One region of the Flavobacterium erigeronis genome, then DNA from elsewhere that is predicted to be linked to it. Evidence: riboswitches for the same ligand, from Rfam matches in the RefSeq annotation. Region 1 holds a riboswitch; each other region holds the start of a gene.

The links. Region 1 has a riboswitch for S-adenosylmethionine ahead of ACWA1F_RS19410 (redoxin domain-containing protein). Riboswitches for the same ligand answer to the same signal wherever they lie in the genome.
Region 2: another riboswitch for S-adenosylmethionine. It lies ahead of ACWA1F_RS00770 (homocysteine S-methyltransferase family protein); the one in region 1 lies ahead of ACWA1F_RS19410 (redoxin domain-containing protein).
Region 3: another riboswitch for S-adenosylmethionine. It lies ahead of ACWA1F_RS00855 (alpha/beta fold hydrolase); the one in region 1 lies ahead of ACWA1F_RS19410 (redoxin domain-containing protein).

What each region holds. Positions count from the first base shown of each region.
Region 1 covers NZ_JBSKGP010000010.1:154,520-162,867, forward strand. Annotated here, with positions in the region: gene ACWA1F_RS19380 (SDR family oxidoreductase) at 1-344, opposite strand, end outside; gene ACWA1F_RS19385 (FAD-dependent oxidoreductase) at 359-1,939, opposite strand; gene ACWA1F_RS19390 (hypothetical protein) at 2,150-2,485, shown strand; gene ACWA1F_RS19395 (hypothetical protein) at 2,589-2,792, shown strand; gene ACWA1F_RS19400 (PAS domain-containing sensor histidine kinase) at 3,009-5,678, shown strand; gene ACWA1F_RS19405 (response regulator) at 5,681-6,133, shown strand; SAM riboswitch class I at 6,329-6,429, shown strand; gene ACWA1F_RS19410 (redoxin domain-containing protein) at 6,670-7,659, shown strand; gene ACWA1F_RS19415 (aminotransferase class V-fold PLP-dependent enzyme) at 7,830-8,348, shown strand, end outside.
Region 2 covers NZ_JBSKGP010000001.1:191,375-199,722, forward strand. Annotated here, with positions in the region: gene metH (methionine synthase) at 1-203, opposite strand, end outside; gene ACWA1F_RS00765 (KilA-N domain-containing protein) at 320-1,153, opposite strand; gene ACWA1F_RS00770 (homocysteine S-methyltransferase family protein) at 1,212-2,213, opposite strand; SAM riboswitch class I at 2,551-2,666, opposite strand; gene ACWA1F_RS00775 (hypothetical protein) at 2,915-3,049, opposite strand; gene ACWA1F_RS00780 (NAD(P)/FAD-dependent oxidoreductase) at 3,615-4,667, opposite strand; gene ACWA1F_RS00785 (precorrin-2 dehydrogenase/sirohydrochlorin ferrochelatase family protein) at 4,764-5,345, opposite strand; gene cobA (uroporphyrinogen-III C-methyltransferase) at 5,394-6,203, opposite strand; gene ACWA1F_RS00795 (nitrite reductase) at 6,196-8,286, opposite strand.
Region 3 covers NZ_JBSKGP010000001.1:206,070-214,417, forward strand. Annotated here, with positions in the region: gene ACWA1F_RS00835 (alpha/beta hydrolase) at 39-551, opposite strand; gene ACWA1F_RS00840 (trans-sulfuration enzyme family protein) at 632-1,804, opposite strand; gene ACWA1F_RS00845 (OsmC family protein) at 1,969-2,397, opposite strand; gene thrA (bifunctional aspartate kinase/homoserine dehydrogenase I) at 2,537-4,951, opposite strand; gene ACWA1F_RS00855 (alpha/beta fold hydrolase) at 4,953-5,936, opposite strand; SAM riboswitch class I at 6,014-6,121, opposite strand; gene ACWA1F_RS00860 (hypothetical protein) at 6,312-6,512, opposite strand; gene ACWA1F_RS00865 (homoserine dehydrogenase family protein) at 7,150-8,238, opposite strand.

The DNA of each region.
Region 1 (8,348 bases):
TCATCATATTCGCCTTCAATAATTCCTCTGGCAGGAAGAGCAGCATTATTAATTAAAATATCGATGCCGCCAAGAACTTTATCGACCCTGTCCCAAATTCGTTCAATATCTTCTTTTTGGGTAATGTCTGCTGTTTCTCCATAGATTTCTCCTTTCGATGATTTCTCTTTAATATCATCCATCGCTTTGTAAAAGTCGTTTTCGTCCCTTCCAAAAATAAACACACGGCCACCAAGAGAAACAAGCAAATCTGCAATTGCTTTACCAATTCCTGTTGTACCGCCAGTGATCACAATTCGTTTGTGGCAGATAGTATCTTTAAAGTAATTCGACAAGATTTCCATATTGTATATTTTTATTATTTTATTTTAAGATCTTTTAAGTTGCTTTCGGCGGGACCATTAATTACCGTTCCGTCAGAAGAAAATCTCGAGCCGTGGCAAGGACAGTCAAAAGATTTTTCGTCAGAATTCCATTGTACCACACAGCCTAAGTGCGGACAAACCGCTGAAAAAGCATGTAAGGTTTTGTCATAATCTCGGTACACCGCAATTTTTCGCAAGCCGACAGAAAGAATCCCGCCGTCCCCAGCTTCTAAGTCGGCCGTATTGTTAAGGTCAGATGCCGTAATCCAGTCCAGATATTGCGAAGCCATATTTCCAGCTTCTTTCAAATAATCGCCCATAGCTTTAAAAGTTATTCGCGACGGACTGTACAAATCCTGCCATTTGTTTTCAATTCCCTGAATCATATCTGTAATAATTATGGCTCCAATTGTGGCATGCGTCATTCCGTTTCCAGAATCTCCTGTAATCACAAACACATTTTTGTCTCCAGGATTTCTGCCAAGAAAACCTAAAGAATCAAAAGGTTCCATAACTTGTCCCGACCATTTATAACTGATTTCGTCTAAAAGCGGAAAATATTTTTTAGCCCAGATTTCCAAAAGTTCGTAGCGCGAAAATTCAGAAACTCCTTCTTCATCGGCTTGTCCGGTTTTGTGGTCTTCTCCGCCAACAATCAGTAAATCATATTCATCATCAAAACTTTGCAAGCGTACATAATGATACGGCTGCGCGACCCATTTCGATTCTGGATCTCCAGTATCCCACCATAAAGCATGTGGGAGACTGCCTTTCGGAATTTTTCCTGCAATCACATATGTTCTGTAAGCGTGCTGTTTGGTATGCATGGTCAGGACATCATTAATAGGCGTATTGGTTGCCACAACAATATATTGAGCAGAAAAATTATAGCCATTTACAGTTGCACCTTTATCGTCTATATTTTCTGCGTGAGCTTCGGTATAAATAGTTCCGCCCAAATCTATTACCGCTTTAGAAAGGGCTTTTAAATAATGCAAAACATGAAACTGCGCCTGATTTTTGAATGCTAAACATCTTTGATCCTGAGCTTCTGCCAAAGAAGGAGTATGATTTAAAAGAACCGTTTCCAGTCCTGCGTTTTGAGTAGCTTCAAATTCTTTATCTAGATTTTTTTCCTTATCATTTGGGTGAAGAAACAAATAGCCATTTACGCGTTCAAAGTCGCAATCTATATTTAATTCAGTAACTATTTTTTCAATTTCGTCAATAGCAGCGGTATGGCTTTCCGCAGCAAGTCTTGCATTTTCTTTTCCAAAAGTGCTTTGAAGGTAGTAATATCGATCGTCTAACGCACAAGTCAGATGCGCTGTAGTTCGTCCAGTTTCTCCGCTGCCAATGAAACCGTCTTCAGCCAAAACCACTTTTTTTCCTGCTTTCAAAAGTTTATAAGCAGTTGTAAGTCCAGCAATACCGCCTCCAATAATCAAAACTTCCGTTTTAACATCTTGAGTTGGTTTTTCAAAGGCAATTATATCGGTAGAATCAATCCAGAAAGAAACATTATCGCCAGATGAGATACTGCCTTCATTTATATTTTGATTTAGATTTTCCATTATTATTTTTTTTAAGGCGCTAAAACATTTATATCAAAGCTACTAAGTAAAAATAGGAGATGGCTTACAGCATTATTTCTAAAATTTTATAGGATTTCCAGTATGATTTTATATAACAATAAAAAGAAATGGTATAAACGTAACCGATTTATAAATAGTTACTTAGCTTTTACGAAATCAAACAAGTTTAAAAATCGAAAAGCAATTATTATGAAAGCAATTCAGCAAACGACAATTATGATTCTGATTATCTTCAGCGGATTATTAATTTCTTGTAAAAACAATAAAGATGGCTATAGTGATGAAATAGATACCGTTATTTCGCCTCTTGACAGTGCAAAAAGTACAACAGACAGCATAAAAACGGAAGAACATATTTCTACCAATATCGAAACGACACAAAAAAATGGTTCTGAGAGTACGGCTGGTACAGGAAGCGGACCTGGAGAAAGTTCGCAAGACGGCTCGACTTATACCAGCGCTGCTGGACTGCAAAAAGATAGTTTGAGACCCCAAAGAGATACCGTAAAAAGTAAAAAGAAGTAATTCATTATATAAGAAGTTTTTAAAATTGTGTAAAAATCACATTTGTAAAAACGGTTATTTTTATACTTATTAAATTAAAAAATATTCATTTAAAAATATAATTATGAAAACGCAGATTTTAACTAGAGCCGCTTTCTTGGTTCTTCTGACAGGATTAGTATTTTCTTGCAAGAAAAACGAAAGCGCAACAATAGATTCATACGAAAATGATACTATTCAAAATACGATTGACACAGTGGGACCAGAAGTTGATACGATCAATATGGATACCACAACGACCGTTAAAGCCGATTCTATCAAGCAATAACGATTCGTAATAAAAACAAGTAAAAGCTGAATCTTCATGATTCGGCTTTTTTTGATTTTTTAATTCAAATACAAAGAATTTATAGATGATTAAATTCACTTTAACAAATCTTTAAAGTAATTGCCTTTTTCTCTATATTTGAGAAAGAATTTAACAAATTTATATGCCTTTGGTATCCAGAAACAACATTAGAAAGTATTCTTACTCAGTACGATAATGGAGCTAATAAATAATTTAGACCTTTTTCAGACCGTTTTTAATTCTGCACCAAATGGTATTGCAGTGCTAAAATCTTTGCACAATAGCAAAAATAAAATTCAAGATTTTTCGATACTGTTATTGAATTCTTACTTTGTCAACTGGATCAAAAATGAAGATTATAAAGGAAAAAGATTCAGTCATATTTTCTCCAAAATAGAAGGCAATATTCTTGAAAAGCTTATTGAAACTGCAGAAACTGGAATTGCCGCCAATTTCGAACAATCGTACCAAGGCGAGACCGCAAAATTCTGTCTCAAATTTACCGCTGTCAAACAAGATGATTTGTTAGTAGTGACAATGGAAGATATCACCGAAAAGAAAGAGGCAGAAAGGGCTTTGACTAATGCATTGGCTGACGCAGAGAAACAGAAAAGACTTTATAATTCCATTATATATGCGACTCCCGATTTGGTTTACGTATTTGATCTTGACTATAAGTTCACGTACGCAAACAAAGCCTTATTGAATATGTGGGGGAAATCGGCAGAGGATGCCATCGGCCGCGGACTAAGAGAAAACGGCTATGAAGAATGGCATGCCGAAATGCATGAACGAGAGATAGATACTGTAGTGGCAGAAAAAAGAGCCGTGAGAGGAACGGTTTCTTTTCCGCATGCTGAATTGGGAAGAAGAATTTACGATTATATTTTAGTTCCGGTATTTAATGATAAAGGGGAGGTTGAGGTGGTTGCCGGAACGACTCGAGATATTACAGAAAGCAAGCAAGCTGAAGAAAAATTGCAGCAAAGCGAGAATCGTTTCAGAAAAATGATTCATCAGACTCCTGCACCAACTTTAGTGCTTAAAGGTGACGATCTTGTTATTGAGCAGATTAATAAGCACATGCTGCAAATGATTGGCCGCGGAGAAGAAATTATCGGCATGCGATTGATCGATGTCTTGCCAGAACTCGAAGGTCAATATGTGTGGGAACAGGTTCTAAAGGTTTATAACGAAGGAATTCCTTTTGACCAAAGCGAAGTTCTCGTGCCGCACAATCGTACAGGAGAACTCAAAAACTATTATTATAATTTGGCTTATCGTCCATTAATTGAAGATGGAGAGATAACCGGAATGATTCAAGTGGCGGTTGAGGTTACGGAGCAGGTTGTAGCGCGCCACAAAATGGAAGAAAGCGAAAGCCGTTTTAGAGCTTTAGTCAATGCCTCATCCGATTTGGTTTACCGTATGGACGCCGACTGGATGATTATGCACAGTCTCGAAGGAGGAGGAAGACTTTCTGGCGCTGGCGGACACGGCATTAACTGGCTGGATAAGTTTGTGCATCCAAGTGATTTGGAACAGGCTGTTCATCTTATTTCTAAATCTATTGTAGAGAAAAGCATTTTTGAAATGGAACACAAAGTCATCAATGAAGATGATTCTGTCAGCTGGGTTTTCTCGAGAGTAGTGCCAATATTAGACGATAAGGAAAAAATTATAGAGTGGTTTGGCGCTGCAAGTGATATTACTTCGCAAAAAGAACTTCAAAATGTAATCGCAGAAAGCGAGGAAAAATTTAGACAGCTTGCAGATCTGGTTCCGCAAATTATCTGGACAGCTCAGCCAGACGGACTTACAGATTATTACAACAACCGCTGGTACGAATATACTGGTTTTAAACAAGATGAATTTGGCGATTCGAGCTGGGTTCCAAAACTGCATCCAGACGATGTTTCTCAGGTTTTGAAAACTTGGTACCAAAGTGTTCATGCCGGCACTCCGTATCAAATAGAATTTCGTTTAAAAAATGGAAGCACAGGCGAGTATCGCTGGTTTTTGAGTAAAGCGCTTCCGATTAGAGATAAAGAGGGAATAATTACGAATTGGTTTGGTACGTGTACCGATATCCATGAGCAAAAATCTATTACCGAAAAATTAGAAATTTTGGTAGCAGACCGCACCAAAGAATTGCAAAGATCGAATGATGATTTACAGCAGTTTGCGCACGTTGCTTCGCACGATTTAAAAGAACCTGTCCGAAAAATAAAAACTTTTGTAAGCCGTCTAGAAGATCACTTAGAAGGGAAACTAGACGAATCGGCATCCAAATATATTGAGAGAGTTCACGTTGCGGCTGACCGTATGTTTAATATGATTGATGGCGTGCTGGCGTATTCTAAAATCAATGCCGATTCGCAAAAAGCAACAATGGTCGATTTAAATGAAGTCATTAAAAATATAGAAACCGATCTCGAAATTGCACTTCAAAAAACAGGCGGTAAAATTTATTATGAAGAACTTCCAGTTTTGGAAGGAGCTTTGGTATTATTGTATCAGCTTTTCTATAATCTGATTAACAATTCCATTAAATTTGCTAGAGAAAATACGCCTTCGCAAATTACGGTTACAGCGACTGAAAAGACGGAAGACGGCAACAGAATTGCAATAATTACTGTAGAAGATAACGGAATTGGTTTTGACCTCGATCAGACTGGACGTATTTTTGAAACTTTTACCCGCCTAAATTCTAAAGACCGTTACGAAGGAACTGGCTTAGGTTTATCGCTGTGTAAAAAAATAGCAGAACGTCATGGAGGAAATATTACCGCAACAGGAATTGCCAATAAAGGAGCTGTTTTTATTGTTACATTGCCATTTGAACAAAAAGAAAAAGACATTTAATTATGAGTAAAAAGATAATTTTATTAGCTGATGATGACAGAGACGATACAGAAATGTTTTGTGAAGCTCTGGCTGATATCGATGAAAATATTATTTGTCATTGTGCTGAAAATGGTGATAAAGCACTAAAAATGCTTAAAAACGAAGATAAAATTCCAGGTGTTGTTTTTCTAGATTTAAATATGCCCATTCTAAATGGCTGGGAATGTTTGAAAGAATTAAAAGCAGATGAGCGCTATAAAGAAATCCCTGTAATTATGATTTCTACTTCTTCGCATAAAAATGATATGGACACAGCAGCAAATCTTGGCGCTGTCTGTTATTTTGTAAAGCCAAATAATTTTAACGATTTAAAACAAGTGCTTCAATTTATTACTTCTAATCTCGAAAAAGGATTAAAAGAAGCGCTTCCAACTCTCGAAAAAAATAAATACTTGCATGTTTTTTCTTTTTAAATGAGTAAAACGTCTGAATTTCTTTTATAAAAAAGGGATCATAACAAAAAATAACTTTGTTTTAATTTGTTGTTTTTCAGTTGCTAAAGTATGCTGAAAGAGTTTTTAAATAAATTTTACAAAAAAACACAATTTAAACTATACTAGTTCGGTAGAATTAATATATATTTGTAATGCAGAAAATTTATATAATGATACTTATCCAGAAAGACTGAGGGAATAGGCCCATTGATGTCTTAGCAACCTGTTGCCGAATAAGGTGCTAAATCCTTCCGCTGTGTGCGGGCAGATAAGAAAGATTTCTCCGTAAATCTGTTTAAGATCATAATGTTAATCTTTAATTTTTTTTAAATGAAAGCAGAATCCATTTTGTACGCGAGTTACGAGCTTTTGAATTTAATTTTCGAAGAAAACAGCTTTGCCTTTTTCTGAATGAGAAAATTCTAGTTCCACGAGATTCTTTCTTTAATCATATCGCTAATGGCTTTTGTCATTGGCCTGAAATTCTTTTGTCTAATCTAAAAACTAAAAATAAAATGAAAAAAATACTATTAGGTTTTGCTTTGCTTCTGGGTGCTTTTCAAACTCAAGCGCAGGGAAATAATTTACAGTTAAAAGGAACTGTTGTCGATACTTTGGCGCAATATGTCTACTTGCAGAAGTTTCACAATAAAATGTTTACGACAATTGATTCGGCAAAAGTAAAAGACGGAAATTTTAGTTTTAAAACTAAAGTAAAAACCCCAGAATTATACGGTTTAAGCGTCAATACCGAAAGTTCGCCATTGTATATTTTTCTAGAAAAAGACCCAATTACAGTAAAATTAAATCCGAAGAAATATTATACCGCTTCAGTTGTTGCAGGTTCGGCCTCTCAAGACTTGTTCGAAACTTATAAAAAAACGAAAGATGTCGAAATCAGCAAATTCATAACAGAACATCCAAAATCTATAGTTTCGGCTTATGTGCTGTACAGAAACTGGTCGTACAGATTAACGCCAGAACAGATTACGCAAAATATTGCTTTATTAGATAAAAGTCTTCAAAATACCACTTACGTGAAAGAATTAAAAGAACTGGTTACCGTTTTAGACGGATTAGCGGTCGGTAAAAAAGCCCCTGATTTTACAGCCAATGATCCTGAAGGAAAACCAGTTCGCCTTTATGAAAACTTAAAAGGCTACACTTTGGTCGATTTTTGGGCTTCTTGGTGTGGACCATGCAGAAAAGAGAATCCGAATATTGTAGCGGCTTACAAAGAATTTCACGACAAAGGATTCAATATTGTGGCAATCTCTTTAGATAAAAAGAAAGAAAATTGGATTAAAGGAATTAAAGACGACAATCTAACTTGGACACACGTTTCGGATTTGCTTTTCTGGAACAGTGCCGTTGCCAAATTATACGGAGTAAGAGCCATTCCGGGAAATTATTTAATCGATTCTAAAGGAATAATCGTTGCCAAAAACCTGCACGGAGAAGAATTGCAAACTACGTTAAAAACACTTTTAGAGAATAAAATTTAAGACCCAATCTTGTCATTCCTGAGGAACGAGGAATCACACTAGAGAATCCATATAGAAAGTCGCTAATCTTTGTCGAGTTGCGTGTGAGATTCCTCGTTCCTCAGGAATGACAAAAATTGGAGTGAACAATACAACAATACAATTTAGTTAATTTAAAAAATGTAAAGGATATGAATGCTATTGAGCCAACAGTAAAACCAACAGAACCGGAGTGTTACTTTTCTAAGTTTAGAGAGAACACGGTAGGAATTAATCATACTTTCGAATCGGTTTATGGAGAACAAAATTTAGTATACGCCGACTGGGTTGCCAGCGGAAGATTATACGCTCCGATCGAAGAGATAATGCTTAATAAAATTGGTCCAATGATTGCCAATACGCATTCCCTTTCAAGTCAGACTGGAAAAACGTCGACTTACGCTTATCAATATGCAAGGGATATTATAAAAAAATCAGTCAATGCGAGCGAGTCGGATGTTTTGGTCGCTACGGGAAGCGGGATGACGGCGGCTTTATCGAAATTGCAACGCATTATGGCGCTCCGAACAAAATCGGATGAAGATCGACCTGTGGTTTTTATCACCCACATGGAACACCATTCGAATCAAGTTTCGTGGTACGAAACCAATGCCGAAGTTGTGATTTTGGAACCTGATGAAAATAATTTGGTAAATCCAGAAACACTTTCT
Region 2 (8,348 bases), on a different contig from region 1:
ATATCGATAATCTGCGCTCCTCCTTCTACTTGCTGTCTTGCGATATCAAGTGCCTCATCATACTTCTCTTCCTTGATTAATCGAAGGAATTTTCGCGAACCCGTTACATTCGTACGCTCCCCAACGTTTACAAAAACACTTTCGGGCGTAATAATCAACGGTTCTAATCCTGATAATACAAGGTCTCTTCTTTTTTCAGTCATTTTCTTTAAGGTACTAAGTTCCTAAGATTCTTAGGTTCTGAGTTTTTATTCTTATTCTTTATTTCTTTCCTGCAAGGTTTTTGAAACCTTGTAGGTATTTACGTTTTCTATAATCTTTAAAGTAATTTCTTTTTATCTGATTTTAATAACGATGTCATTTGCTCGATTGCCATCTTATTTAAACGAATTACTCTTTCATCTTGTGTTAAACCTAATTTTATTAGTTCAGCATTCATGCTTTCAATATTTACTAAAATTATAAGTTGGTAATAAGTCGCTTCATCTCTAATATTACCTTTAATATCAGGATTTTGTTTTCTCCATTCCTTTGCAGTTACACCAAACAATGCCACATTTAATACATCAGCTTCATTTGCATATACAATCCCTTTTAACTTTTGCGTAATATCTTTAGGAATCAAATTTTCTTTTATGGCATCTGTATGAATCCGATAATTGATTTTAGATAATTCTCTACTTAAATTCCAATTTAATGACAAACGACTATTTTCATCTCCTTTTAATCGTTGATAATCCTTAATAATATATAATTTAAACTCTGCTGAGACCCAAGATGCAAATTCAAAAGCAATATCTTTATGTGCAAAAGTCCCTCCATATCTACCTGATTTTGAAACAAGACCGATTGCATTTGTTGTAGTTATCCATTTTTGAGGAGATAATGTAAAGGCATTTGTTCCTGCTTCGTTTTTAAACCTATCGAATTCGATAGGTTTAAAATTAGAATTATTTAATTGCTCCCATAAGCCTATAAAAAGTATGGTATCCTTACTTCTAAGCCAATTATTTATGACAATAAAAGCATCATCTGGATTTTTAAATTTTGCAATATCAGTTAATGACAAATAATCATTATCATCTCCAAAATGTAAAACAGCTATTTCAGCGCCATTAGCATTTAATATTACTTTTTGTTTAATTTTTTCCATAAATACTTTAACATCATCAATTTCATTACTGTTTTGTTTATTCTTAATCAAATATAGATTACGCAAAAACCGGTGCCACTCTCGGCTTATAATCCTTCGCAACTTCAGCCATTAATCGGATATGATCTGGAGTTGTTCCGCAACAACCTCCAATGATATTGATTAAATTATCATCTAGATATTCTTTAATGAAAACCTGAGTTTGTTCTGGCGTTTCATCGTATTGTCCGAACGCATTTGGTAATCCTGCGTTGGGATGTGCCGAAACGTTAAACTGTGTATGTTGTGACAATGTTTTTAAATACGGTTTCAATAAATCGGCTCCTAAAGCGCAATTGAAACCAACGCTCAATAACGGAATATGTGAAACTGAAATCAAAAACGCTTCAACTGTCTGCCCAGAAAGTGTTCTTCCTGAAGCATCTGTAATCGTTCCTGAAACCATAATTGGCACATCGATATTGCGTTCGTCTTTTACTTCTTCAATGGCGAAAAGTGCTGCTTTTGCATTTAAGGTATCGAAAATCGTTTCTACTAAAAGTAAATCGCAACCTCCGTCTAGTAAAGCTTCAACTTGTTGTTTGTAAGCAATTCTTAAATCGTCAAATGTTACGGCTCTGTAACCTGGATCGTTTACGTCTGGTGACATACTTGCTGTACGGTTTGTCGGCCCGATTGAACCAGCTACGAAACGTGGTTTTGCAGGATTTTTAGCTGTGAATTCGTCGGCTACTTCACGGGCGATTCTTGCCGATTCGTAGTTTAATTCGTAAACCAAATCTTCCATGAAATAATCGGCCATACCGATTGTAGTTCCTGAGAATGTATTGGTTTCTACAATATCTGCTCCTGCTTCGTAATATGCAGCGTGTACAGCACGTATTGCATGTGGCTGTGTAAGTGATAATAAATCGTTATTTCCTTTTAACGGATGTGGAAAGTCTTTGAAACGTTCGCCACGGAAATCTTCTTCTGAGAAATTGTAACGTTGTAACATCGTTCCCATTGCTCCATCAAGGATCAGGATTCTTTCTTTTATTGCTTGTTGTATTGTTGACATATTTCTTATTTGTTAGCTGCTAAGACACTAAGGCGCTAAGTTGCTAAGCTTTTTTTAATTCTACTTCCGATTTTAAACCCGGCAGGTTCTAAAAACCTGTCGGGTTTATTAGTTATGTTGATTTTTTGTTTCTAAAAGTTCACAATTGATGGCTTTTTAGCCCCGATGGGAGCAAATATCCTTTTATTCTGGGGTTCAGAATAAAAGATATTGCGGACAGCGGGAACTAATGACGGCAAAAATGCGCCAATGATTCGCTCCTTTCACTAAAAATTATTTCAGTGAAATTATGTTGTAATGTTGTCAGGAAAAGTTTTGAGAAATACTGCTTGTATTTGTGTTATCTATCTTAGTTACTGTATTTACAGTATAAAGTAGAATTTAGCACCTTCTTTATGGTAAAGGGTTGCTAAGGTTTCATTGGGTCTATCCCTCCGCCTTTCGTGATAACTTTCAATAAAATTATGAACGCTGCAAAGTAACGACATAAAGGCGGTAATTGCAAGTTTTTTTTAAGATTCTGAGCTGCTAAGGTTCTGAGGTTCTAAGTTTTTTTGTAAAGCGACTAAGTTGCTAAGCTACAAAGGTTCAAAGGTTAAAAACGAAAAGCTCAAACTTATAAATAAAGTTTGAGCTTTTGTCTATTTTTTTGCTGTCGACTCAATAAATTTGAGTGTATTGTTCTTTTATCAGAAAGCTTTTTAAAAACTTCTGTCCCAATTAAGAAATGTGTCCATGACTTCTTGATGATCTGTAAATTCATTATCTGTCATTTTCATTTCATTGTCATTTTTTGACTTTTCTTCGAGTAGTGTTTCTTCATCCCATTTGCTCATAGTAGATAATTTTTAATACATTCTTAAAGTTAGTACTTTATATTGATTCTTCAAAATATTATTTTACAATGCAAAGCTAGTATCTCATTATGTCGGGTCAAAGGAAATAAGATTAAGTTAATGTGATGTTTTTTTAAGCTTCTGAGGCGCTAAGGTTCTAAGAAAGCTTAAAAGTCTATATTTGATTTGCATTATAAACACAAGATTGTAGAACATTGCCCACGGTTTCAACCGTGGGATGCGTTTTGTAATTTTATACGGCGTGATTTGCATTGCGTACCCACGGTTGAAACCGTGGGCAATGTTTGAATTTGATTGTTTAATATATGCTCTTGAAGAGAATAATATTTATAGAAAATATTTTAACCATCCGATAAAAAGCTTCAGCAGAGCGACACATATTTAGATAATATCGCTCTGCTGGAGCTATCTTAATGGGTATCCATTTCTGTTCTATAAATATGTCATCCCTCTGGGATTTTAAAATAAAAAGCCCAAACTTTTAAAAAGTTTGGGCTTGCTATATAAAAACCTTAGCGCCTTAGTATCTCAGCACCTCAGAAGCTTAGACTATCGCTTTCACAACCGCTTTTGGCGCTTCTTTACGAGTTCCATCGAAACCGTCTACTCCAGAAACTGTTGTATATTTCAATACGTATTTTTTACCTGGATTGATGATTCCATACGCCGCTTGACACATTAATGTTGCTTCGTGGAATCCGCAAAGGATTAATTTTAATTTTCCTGGATACGTGTTGATATCTCCAATTGCGAAGATTCCTGGAATATTAGTTTGGTAATCTAAAGCATTGTTTACTTTGATTGCATTTTTCTCAATTTCTAATCCCCAGTCTCCAATTGGACCTAATTTTGGAGTTAATCCGAAAAGTGGGATAAAATAGTCGCAATCGATTTTACGGTGTGCTCCGTTTTCTTCGATATCCAAAGATTCTACGTGCTCAGCGCCATTGATTCCGATTACTTCTGCCGGCGTAATTAATTTGATTTTTCCAGCTGATTTTAATTCCTGTACTTTTTCTACAGAGTCTAAAGCTCCTCTAAATTCGTTTCTTCTGTGAATTAAAGTTACTTCTGATGCTACGTTTGCCAAGAAAATTGACCAGTCTAATGCTGAATCTCCTCCTCCTGCAATAACAACTCTTTTATCTCTGAATTTCTCAGGATTTTTGATGAAGTATTTTACTCCTTTATCTTCATAAAACTCGATATCTTCAATAAGTGGCTTGCGAGGCTCAAAACTTCCCAAACCTCCCGCGATAGCAATAACTGGCGCGTGGAATTTAGTTCCTTTATTAGACGTTACAATAAAAGTTCCGTCTTCTTGTTTGTCGATTGTTTCTGCACGCTCTCCTAAAGTAAAACCTGGCTCAAATTGCTTAATCTGCTCCATTAGTCCGTCGATTAGGTCTCCAGCTAAAACTTCTGGGAATCCAGGAATATCATAAATTGGCTTCTTAGGATATAATTCTGAAAGCTGTCCTCCTGCTTGCGGTAAAGCATCTAGGATATGACATTTTAATTTTAATAATCCTGCCTCGAAAACGGCAAATAAACCTGTTGGTCCTGCTCCAATTATAAGTATATCTGTTTTAATCATTATGGTGTTGTTTATAATCATTCTTAATAACGCAAAGAAACGAATAAATCCTTGTACTTTCAATGATTTTTATCATTTATTTCTTTCCGAAACTTTTTACTCTCTATTTTTTAATGAAGAAGTGATCTCATTCATTCGTTTAACCTTCTCTTCAAAATTACCTTTTAGCGTTTTACGGTATTCATTCAGATTCTCAACCATTTGATTGATGTCTTCTGGAATTACTTCTTCAAAAAACTCACGAAGCCTTTTGGCTGTTGTAGGTGATTTTCCGTTGGTCGAAATGGCAATTTTCACATTTCCTTTTGTTACGATTCCGCCCAAATAATAATCGCATAAATCTGGTGTGTCGGCGATATTACAAATCAAATAACGCTTTCTGGCCAAGTCGTACACTCTTTTATTAACTTCAAGATTATCTGTACAGGCTATTACCATGTGGCGCTTTTTGAGCATTTTCTTTTTAAACTTCGATTTTGTTAATTTTATCGAAGGATGCTGTTCTGCTAGAATTTTTATTTCTAAATGAAATTCTTTTGCTACTACCTCAACATTGGCATTCGGACTTGACTTAAGCAAGAATGAAAGCTTTTCCAGACCTACATTTCCTCCGCCTACAATTAATACATTTAAATTGTGAAGCTTTAGAAATATTGGATATAATTCGTTTTGTTCCATTTTAATTTATTTTCATCCAATCAAAATTAGATGATTTTATTCAATCAATCATTTTTTACCAACGAATTGGTTCTGACGGAACATTTTATCTAACTCTTTCTTTTGACAAAATTCTTCGTAAAATCCTTTTAATTTAGTGCTTTCGCGAACAACCTCGCCTAAAACGATAATTGCTGGAGAACTTAATTCTTTTTCTTTTACGATCTCCAAAATCGAATCGACTGTTCCTACGCCAACTTTTTCTTCTGCTGTTGTTCCGTTTTGGATGATGGCAACTGGCAGATTTCCTTTGTTTTCTTTTTGAAACAAATCGATAATCTGAGGCAGTTTGTGCATTCCCATCAGGATTACAATGGTTGCAGAAGATTTTGCTGCGAGAGCTACATCTGAAGATAATTTTCTGTCTGATGTTGTTCCTGTAATGGCCCAAAAACTTTCTGAAACACCTCTTTTTGTAATCGAAATTCCTTGACTTGCTGGAACTGCGATTACAGATGAAATTCCTGGAATAACAATTGTTTCAATTCCGAAACTTTCTGCAAATTCCACTTCTTCGCTTCCTCTTCCAAAAATAAACGGATCTCCGCCTTTTAATCGAACTACATTTCCATACGTAAGTGCATTATCTACAATCAATTGATTGATTTGATCTTGCGTGTAAGCATGATTTCCGATTCTTTTTCCAACAAAAATTCTGATGGCATTTTTAGGCACGTAATCCAGAATTTCTTCGTTGGCTAAGGCATCGTATAAAACCACATTAGCTTCAGCCAGTGCCTTTACAGCTTTCAGCGTCAGTAAATCGGGATCGCCCGGACCTGCACCGACTAAAGTTATTTTCGGTTTTATATTATGCATTTGCTAATTCTTGTGCTCTGAAAGTTTCGATTTTATCAAAGAAAACTACTGCCTGAGCAATGTAATCTTTAGCGAAAGCTTCAGATGGTTCGTTTTTATTGATTTGGTAAACCAAGTCTTTAAAAGTTGAATTCAACTCTATTTTATTAGTGTCAATAAAAACAGTGTCAAATAAATCTACGATTCCTGCGTGATGATTTGTTTTTTGGTTTTCTGCCAATAACAATGCTTTTGCACCGTTTACAAATCCTGCATAAGCGTGATAAATGGCATCTGACCATTTTTGGTTATCGAAAGCTTCTTGTGCGAAAGTGATTTTTTCTTTGGCTTCTAATAATAAAGTCGCCACTAAATCGATCACCACACCTGCACATTCTCCAACTCCAACTGCTTTTACATAGTTATCTGCGTTACCCCAATCTACAAAATCAGCTTCTGTTAAATTGGTTACATCAGATAATGGTTTTAAGATTTCGTAGAAGTATTTCTCTCCTTTTGCATCGTAATAGTTCAGGAATTTTTCTCCATTCGCGTTAGCGTCAAAATCATTTAAGATCGTACGCAAAGCTTCTGGTCCTCTACGGCTTGGAATTTTGATTACTTTATCAGCAAAACGTCCTTCTCCGTTTCCTAATCTTCCACCACCCAATAAAACCTGTAATGCCGGAGCCACTAGTTTTCCTGAGTTGATAGACATTCCTTGGAATCCGATTGCAGACATATTATGCTGTCCGCACGCATTCATACAGCCTGAAATTTTAATTTCAATTTCGCGGTTGTTTAAATACTGAGGATATTCTGCACTTAAAACTCGTTCTAATTCTTCGGCAATACCTGTACTGCTCGCAATCCCCAAGTTGCAAGTATCTGTACCAGGACATGCCGTAATATCTCCAACTGAATTATATCCTAAATGAACAAAGTCCAATTTGGCTAATTCTTGATAAAAGAATGGTAAATTCTCTTCTTTTACGTGACGTATTACAATATTTTGACGCAATGAAAAACGTAATTCATTTGCTGCGTAATTTTTAATTAAATCTGCCAATAATCTGGCTTTATCAGTATAAAAATCCCCTAATAAAACTTTAATTCCGATAGCATAATAGCCTTCTTGTTTTTGTGCAATTACATTTGATTTTTTCCAAGCTTCATAAGCTGCTGTATCTTCGATTGTAACTTGCGGCACTTCTAAAACAGGTTCTGGAATTGGTCCGTCAAAAGCGGTTGTGTCGATTTCGTATGTTTCAAAAGCGATTGCTTTTTTCTCTTTTTCAACCAAATCAAGAAAAGCATCTTTCCCCATTTCTTTGATTAAGAATTTCATACGCGCTTTCATTCTTTTGGCGCGCTCACCGTATCTATCAAAAATACGGATGATTCCTTCTGCTGTCGGAATGATTTCGTTTACTGGAATAAACTCAGAAAGCAATTCTGCATGTGCTGGCTGAGATCCTAAACCTCCACCAAAAACTACTTTAAATCCTTTTTGTCCGTCTTTGATTTTTGGAATAAATCCTAAATCGTGCAAATAGCTCAAGGCTGTATCTTCGTCTGAAGAAGAGAACGAAATTTTAAATTTACGTCCCATTTCCTGACAGATTGGGTTTCTTAACAAATATTGGAAAAGTCCGTGTGCATAAGGCGAAACATCAAATGGTTCGTTTACGTCTACACCAGCTAATTCGCTTCCTGTAATATTTCTAACAGTATTACCACAAGCTTCACGCAAAGTGATATCATCTTTAGCCAATTCTGACCAAAGTTCAGGTGTTCTGTCCAAGCTCACATAGTGAATCTGAATATCCTGACGAGTTGTAATGTGCAAACGTCCTGTAGAATATTTATCTGACACTTCGGTAATTCTTCTCAATTGCTCGCTGGTTACTTTACCATAAGGCAATTTGATACGAATCATCTGAACGCCTTCTTGACGCTGACCGTAGATACCACGCGCTAAACGAAGACTGCGAAAACGCTCATCATCAATTTTTCCTCCGCGGAATAAGTGAATCTTTTTTTCTAATTCGATAATCTCCTTCTGAACTACCGGATTTTCTATTTCTGTTCTAAAACTTTCCATTTCTTTCTTGTTTTTGGTTTATTGTTGGTCGTTTATTATTGGTTTCTAAAAAACCATAAACC
Region 3 (8,348 bases), on a different contig from region 1:
TTCTGTCTGAAACAAAAGTATATCTTTTGCAGAATTAATTACAAAAAATTACTGCAAATTTGAAAAGCATTTTCTTTTTCTTGATACAAAAGATGATCCTGATTTTCAATAATCTGATTTGAAATTTTCAAATCCCAAAACCAAATTTTATTTGGAACATTTAAATCTCTATCTCCAAAATATAATCTTATTTCACAATTTGGAACTTCAGTTTCAAAACGCAATCTTGTCGAAGAAACAGCAACTAATTGTTTAGTTTTTAATCCTTTTAAAGAAGCTTTCCACCCAATTGTCCCACCAATACTAAAACCTAAAACAATTACTTCTTCTTTTTCAAAACTTAATAAACTATTTACTGCTTTTTCAATTCCTCCATTTACAAATTGATTATGAATTTCCTCTTCATTATTTGATGAATCAATCTGAGCTAATTTTAAAACATTGTAATATCGGATGTCATATTTAGATTCTAAAATTTTAATATAGTATTGAATCCATTCCGGATTGCCTCCAAATAAATCTGACAGTAAAAGCAATCTTGGCTTTGACATAATTTACATTTTATTGAAAAGTTAATATACTAAAAAAGGGCTATTAAATAGCCCTTTCAAAATTTTATATAATATTATAGTTATTCCAATGCTTGCTTCAAATCTGCAATTACGTCTTCTACCGTTTCTAATCCAACAGAAACACGAACCAAACCTTGCGTGATTCCAACTGCTAGTTGATCTTCTTCAGATAATTTGCTGTGTGTTGTAGATGCTGGATGCGTAACAATTGTTTTTACATCGCCAATATTTGCAGAAAGAGAACATAATTTAATCTTGTTCAAAAATTTTCTTCCTGCTTCTAATCCGCCTTTAATTTCAATCGCAATAATGTTACCACCTGAACGCATTTGCTTTTTGGCAATTTCATATTTTGGATGCGATTTTAAAAAAGGATATTTCACACTATTTACATTTGGATGACTTTCTAAAAACTCAGCTACTTTCAAAGCATTTTCGCAATGTCTGTCCACACGAACAGCCAAAGTTTCTAAACTTTTTGATAAAACCCACGCATTAAACGGTGACATTGCCGGTCCTGTATTTCTTGAAAACAAATAGATTTGACGAATCAGCTCTGCGTCTCCTACTGCAACTCCGCCTAAAACACGACCTTGACCATCCATTAATTTTGTTGCAGAATGCACTACGATATGTGCACCATATTTAATTGGCTGCTGAATGTAAGGCGTTGCAAAACAGTTGTCAATTATTAAAATCAAATTGTGCTTTTTTGCAATTTGACCTAGAAGCTCCAAATCAATTACATCTACACCTGGATTTGTAGGCGTTTCAGCATATAAGATTTTAGTATTTGGCTTAATAAAACTCTCAATTGTTTCTGGTTTATTGATATCAAAATACGAAGTTTCGATTTTCCATTTTGGAAAATAAGTCATAAACAAAGCGTGAGTCGAACCAAAAACACTTCCCGCAGAAACAATATGATCTCCAGATTCTAGCAATGCTGCAAACGTAGAATAGATCGCTGCCATTCCGGTTGCAAAAGCGTAACCAGCTTCGGCACCTTCCATCGCACAAACTTTATCAACAAATTCTGTTGTGTTTGGATTGCTAAAACGAGAGTAAATATTGCGGACTTTTTCTTCTGTAAAAGAAGCTCTCATATCCTCTGCATCTTCAAATATAAAGCTTGATGATAAGTACAAAGGGCTTGAATGTTCCTGAAATTGTGTTTTTTCTAAATTTGTTCTAATGGCTTGTGTTTCAAAACCAAGATCTTCTATATTCATTGTGTTGTTATTTTATTTTTAACACGAATTGCACTAATTAGCGCAAATTCGTTTTCTTGTAAAATTTCACAGAGATTCGCAAAGTGAAACACAGAGTTTCACAAAGCAATTAGTCTGATTTTTAATAAGCCACAAAAGAATTATCTAATTCTCAAATTGACTAATTATCTTAATTCTTCGTCGTTCAAGACAACTTTATACTTTATTGTTGCCGTTGGCTCAACCGTTTTAGCAACTGAGCAATATTTCTCGAAAGAAAGCTGCGCCGCTTTTTTTGCTTTTTCTGGGTTGATTTCTCCTTCTAAATAGAAAACCACATCGATTTCTTTAAAAGGTTTTGCTTCTTCGATTTGTACACGTGTACCTTCAACCTCAGCGTTAAAAGAAGTGATTTCTTGACGCTGTTTCTTTAAAATAGAAATCATATCAATAGCACTGCATCCCGCAACTCCCATTAACACTAATTCCATTGGACTTGCGCCTAAATCGCTTCCGCCAAATTCGGCTCTACTGTCAACGTCAACTATATGTCCGCGTTCATTTTTTACTTTAAAATGAAAAGCGTCGTTTACTCTGTTTAAGGTTACTTTCATTGTGTTGTTATTTTTTTGTTTTGTTGTTTATTTTTATGTTTTGTCTTTGCGAGGAACGAAGCAACCTCACTAACAATTACACAAAGCTTAATTTTGCAAATGTGATTGCTTCGTTCCTCGCAATGACAAACTAGACTTTTTATCCCTTATCAGACAATCTCAAAATATCTCCGAAAACTCCTCTTGCGGTTACCGCAGAACCCGCACCGGCTCCTTGAATAACGATTGGACGATCTCCGTAAGATTCTGTATAAATTTCGAAGAAAGAATCAGAACCTTTTAATCCGCCCAGTGCTGTGTCTGACGGAACTGAAACTAATTTTACTTCTAAATTTCCTTTATCATTTTGCAAATCTCCAGACAATTCACCAATGTATCTTAAGACATGATTTGGCTGTTGGTCTGCTTTTATTTTAGCATAAATTGGATCGAATTCTTTCAGTTTCGTCAAGAAATCGGCTGCGCTTCCTTCACGCAAATGTTCCGGAATTAGGTTCTGAATTGAGATTTCTTCGAACTCATTTTGCAAGTCTAATTCTCTAGCTAAAATTAATAATTTTCTACCAACATCGTTTCCGCATAAATCTTCACGCGGATCTGGTTCTGTATATCCGTTATCAATTGCTTCCTGCAAGATTTCGCTGAAAGGCGCATCTTTAGCAGAGAAATTATTAAATAAATAACTTAATGTTCCAGAGAAAACACCTTTGATCTTAGTGATATTTTCTCCTGAAAGATGTAGTAATTTAATGGTATCAATTAATGGTAAACCGGCACCAACATTGGTTTCGTATAAATAATTCTTTTGGTTTTCTGCTAAAGCTTTTCTTAGTTCTTTGTAAAAACCATAACTTAACGTATTGGCCACTTTATTAGAAGAAATCAAATCGAAACTGCTTTCTACAAGCGGAATATAATTTTCTACAAAAGCTGCACTTGCCGTGTTATCAATTGCAATTAAGTTTTCTAAATGATGCTCATTCGCGTAGGCGATAATATCATTAATTGTGTAAGCTTCTCCTTTGGTTTCTATCTCGTTTTTCCAGTTGCCATTAACACCGTATTTATTCAAAAGCAGCTTTCTAGAATTCGCTATAGCGAAAACATTCAACTTAATATCTTTACGTTTTTCAATTGCAGAAGCCGATTCTAAAATCTGATTAATCAAAGTTCCTCCAACTAATCCGTGACCGAAAATCGCGATGTTGATCTTTTTAGAAACTCCAAAAATCTCTCCGTGAATTACATTTAGCGCTTTATTTAATTCTTCTTTCTTAACAACCAAACTCACGTTTTTTCCTGTAACGGTGTTGTTGAATAAAATCGGAACAATTTTATTTTTAATTAAAGCCGTATACGGTTTATGGAACGTACTTAAATCCTGACCAATAATCGAAATTACAGATACATTGTCTGTTACCGTAATCTGATTGACGTCTTTCGAATAAAAGTCATTTTCAAATTCTTTTTCTAATTCGACAACCGCAGTTGTTGCTTTATCAGTTGCAACCACTAATCCGATTCCTCTTTCTGATGAACCTTGCGAAATGATACTTACACTGATATTGTGATCTCCCATTACTTTAAAAATTCGGGCATCAACTCCAGCTTTTCCAAGCAATCCGCGTCCTTCAAGATTTACAAGAGAAACATTTTCTAAAACAGAAAGCGTTTTAATTCCCTCTTTTGAAGAATCTGATGTAATTAAAGTTCCGCGGTTCTCGTGGTTGAATGTATTTAAAATACGCAAAGGAATATTCTTTTCTAACAAAGGAATAATCGTTTTGGCATGAAGAATCGTAGCTCCAAAATTTGCAAGCTCATTTGCTTCATTGAATGATAAATATTCAATTTTCTTTGCATCGGCAACCAAATCAGGATTTGCGGTGTAGATTCCGTCTACGTGCGTGAAGTTTTGTAATTCTTCAGCATTTAAATAATTGGCGATTAACGAAGCGGTATAGTTACTGCCATTTCTACCTAAAGTAGTTGTGTCGTTGTTGTTGTTAGATCCAATGAAACCTGTAACTATATTAACCGTTTCTCCGTTATGTTCTTTAAAATAATTGATTACGTTTTTCTTCGAAAGCTGCTCTAAAGGCTGTGCATCGCCAAATTTAGAATCTGTTTTCAGTAAATCCCTTGTATCTACGAAATTGGCTGGAATTCCTTTTTCCAATAAAATAGCTGTCAATAATTTAGCCGAAAGCAATTCTCCTTTTGACAAAATCTGATCTTTAATTTTTTTGCTATAATCGCCAATTAAGCTTACTCCTTCAAAAAGTTTATCTAAAATATTGAACTCTTCAGATAAATCAACTTGTGGGTAATCTGATATTTGATATTTTTTAAAGTTTTCTAATAATTCTTTGTAGCTGCCATTTTTAGCCGCAATGCTTAAGATAAATTCTAGCTCGTCTGTCGCATTTCCGCGTGCAGAAACTACAACAGCAATTTTTTCACCTTGACTAACTTTATCAGAAATGATAGAAACAACTTTGTTAAGTCCTTCTCCGTTTGCTAACGATTTACCTCCAAATTTTAATACTTTCATTTTATTTCTTTATTGTTTCTGCCTTAAAAATGTCGGCAAGTAAATGATCTAATTGTTTGTACTCGATTAAAAAAGCGTCATGTCCGTGAACAGAGACAATTTCGCTGTAGAAAACATTGTCTTTAAACTTCTTCAATTCTTCGTAGGTTTCTACGTTTTCTTTTGCTGTAAAAAACAGATCAGAATTGATTCCGATGATATGAATTGAAGCCGTTGTTTTAGCCAATAAGTTTTCAAAACTTTCACTATTTCTAGTAATATCAATTGTTTTAAGCAACTGATTCATTAATTTATAAGAAGAAAGCTGAAATCTTTTCTGCAATTTTTTTCCGTGGTGTGCCAACCAGCTTTCGATATTAAAAATCAAAAGATCCTGATTGATGGTTCTTTGGAATTTTTCTTTGAATGATTCTGGCGAACGATAACACAACATGGCATGAATTCTCGCATCTTCTATTGGTTTTGAAGAATTATTCAGGATCTGCTCCTGAAGAAAACAATTTGCAATAAGCCAGTCTGTCGATTTCCAGTCACTCGCAATCGGAATAAGGTTTTCTGTAATATTTGGCGCTAATGCTAAAATTTCCCAAGCAATTCCACCCCCGACAGAACCTCCGATAACAGCAAAAAGCTTTTCAACATTTAAGGCTTTTACACCCTCAATAAAGATTCTTGCAATGTCTCTGGCTGTAAAATCAAAGTAATTTTCGATTAAAAAAGAATTTGTTCCGTTTCCAGGAATATCAAAGGCTAAAATGGTATAAACAGCAGTATCGATAGTCTTACCTTCGCCAATTAAGTCATTCCACCAGCCATTTTCGCCAGTAACTTGTGAGTTTCCTGTCAAGGCGTGATTAACCAAAACAATAGGCGCACTGTGCAGCGGCTGGCCAGACAGTGTAAAACTTAACGGTATAGAATGATAATTTGCACCACTTTCTGTGATGAAATCTTGAATTATAATGGGATTTGGTATATTTTCCAATTTCAAATCTGTTGTATTATGATTTGTATATGGAAATATTAGAAAGAAAAAACTAGTCTAAACTAGAAAAATTCTGATTGTTATCTTTCCACGTTGGGCGTGGTAGAATGCAGCACCTTCTTCGAATTAACGAAGGGTTGCTAAGGATTCATCGGGTCTAATCCCTCGTCCTTTCTTTATAACATTTCAATACTTTTATGAACTTATCGAGTGCAAATTAACTACTAATTTCTTTAACAAACAAATTTAATCTAAAAGTGTTTGTTAAATTTCTGCGACTTACATGAGCAAAAACTATTATACGCAAAAATTTACCGAACAAAAATGCCCAGTAAAATTAAGCAGGTTTTCACCTAGTTTATGATGCTTTTCCGTTTAGATAAAAAGCGTTTCATTTTCTTTTGAATACATCAAAAACAATAAAGAGTTTGGTACTTTTTTGGCAGTACTTTTATCTTCTTCTGTGATTCCGAATCTTGGGTGAGCCAATTCGTTTGTTGGCGGCGGATTGCTATTTTTTGTCCTTCTGTTTTTCAATTTAGAAATTTTTTCTGCGAAGTAGTTCAATTTGCTCATGATATTAAGTTTTAGTTCAGTTGTGTTTTATAATCTTTATTTCTCTTTTATGTTTCTGTTAAATCGCTTTTTGGAATAAAAAAACCCTTTTGGATTTTTAGATACCAAAAGGGTTTAAGTTTTTACACTCATGTATGCTTTTAGTATCAACAGACGTATGCGCAAATAAGCGCGACAGTAAACATCTTGTTCATCTGTAAGGATTTATTCATCTGTGATTTATATTGTATTTTAAAATTCTGCATTTCTGTTAAATTAAAAAGCCTCCTAAAAATTTCTTAGGAGGCTCTTACTATATTATTATTGTATTCTTACAATTTTTTTAAGCAATAGACACCCCAACCTCGGTCTTAACCGAAATGGCACAAAACATTTTGTTGACTTTTAAGTTCATTTGATTTCTAGTAGTTTTTGGGTATAACAAATATGCAAATATTTTTTTTATTACACAAATTAAATTCAAGAATTTAATTACAAAAATCGTTAAAAATCAGTTTTTTAACGATAAAAAACCTCTTACAAAAACGAAAACGAAATAATAAAGGTAAAAAACTTACAAAACAAGCCTTTTTTTCTTCATGACTCCAATTGACAAATCAAATTATCAAAGAACCTTTTTCTTTTTTTATTCAAAAATTTACAGCCAGACTGCCTCTTTACTCCTAATTCGCTCTGCAATTTTTAGAATATCGGTTATAATTCCTCTTGAAATTGCCTGCTTGCACGGAGGCGCGCTCTGAATTACAATTGGAATATCACCGTAAGATTTTGTGTAAATTTCAAAAATCGTGTCAGAACCTTTTAATTGTCCAATTGGTGAATTGGCTAATTCAGAAATCAATTTGGTCTCTAAAGTGCCTTTTTCCAAATCAAATTCGCCCACATATCGAAGCACATGATCTTCTGCCTGAGTAATTTTGGCAATCTTAAAAGATTTATCGACAGCATCTTTATTGAGCACTCCATTTTTCTCCAAATGCTCTTCAGTTATAAATGGTTTGATCTTAATATCAGAAAGCTCAAAATCTTTTCCGATTTCTCTGGCCAATATCAAAAGTTTTCTTGCCGTATCATTTCCTGACAAATCTTCTTTAAAGTTGGATTTCATTAAACCTAAAAGGCTCGCATCTTTTAGAATGGAAGAAAACGAAACATCTTCTGTTGAAAATCGATTAAAAACATAACTCAGATTATCTGAAAAAACACCTCGAATCTTTGTGATTTTTTCTCCAGAATAATACAAATCTCTTAAAGTCCGTAAAACCGGAATTCCAGTCTCAACAGAGGTTTCGTAAAGAAACTCTTTGTCGTACTTTTTCAGATTCGATCGAAGTTCTTTATAAAGATCTAACGGAAGCGTATTGGCTTTTTTATTTACAGCTACAATATTAAATCCGTTTTTGATTAGCGTATTATAGTGTTTTACTAATTCGTCGCTGGCCGTTGCGTCTACAGCAATTAAGTTTTCGAATTCATTTTCTTGAGCAAATTCGACAATATCTTCTACTTTAAAAGGAACTGCCAATTGTCTGAAATTGGTTTCCCACGAATAACCGACACCTTCTTTTTCGAAGAAAGCGACTGTCGAATTGGTTATAATTGGAAAATGAAAATCGACATTTTTGCTTTCAAGAAAAAACTCCTGACTTTCGATAATCTGATTAATCAAAGTGCTTCCGATATTACCAATTCCAAAAAGGACAATATTTATTTTAAGCTTTGACATGATTTCTAACATTTTTTGAAACCATATAAGTCATATAAGTTCATTTTAGGATTGGCGCATTTCTGTGCGCACAAATTGTGGCGCAAGAAATTAAATGAACTTATATTCCT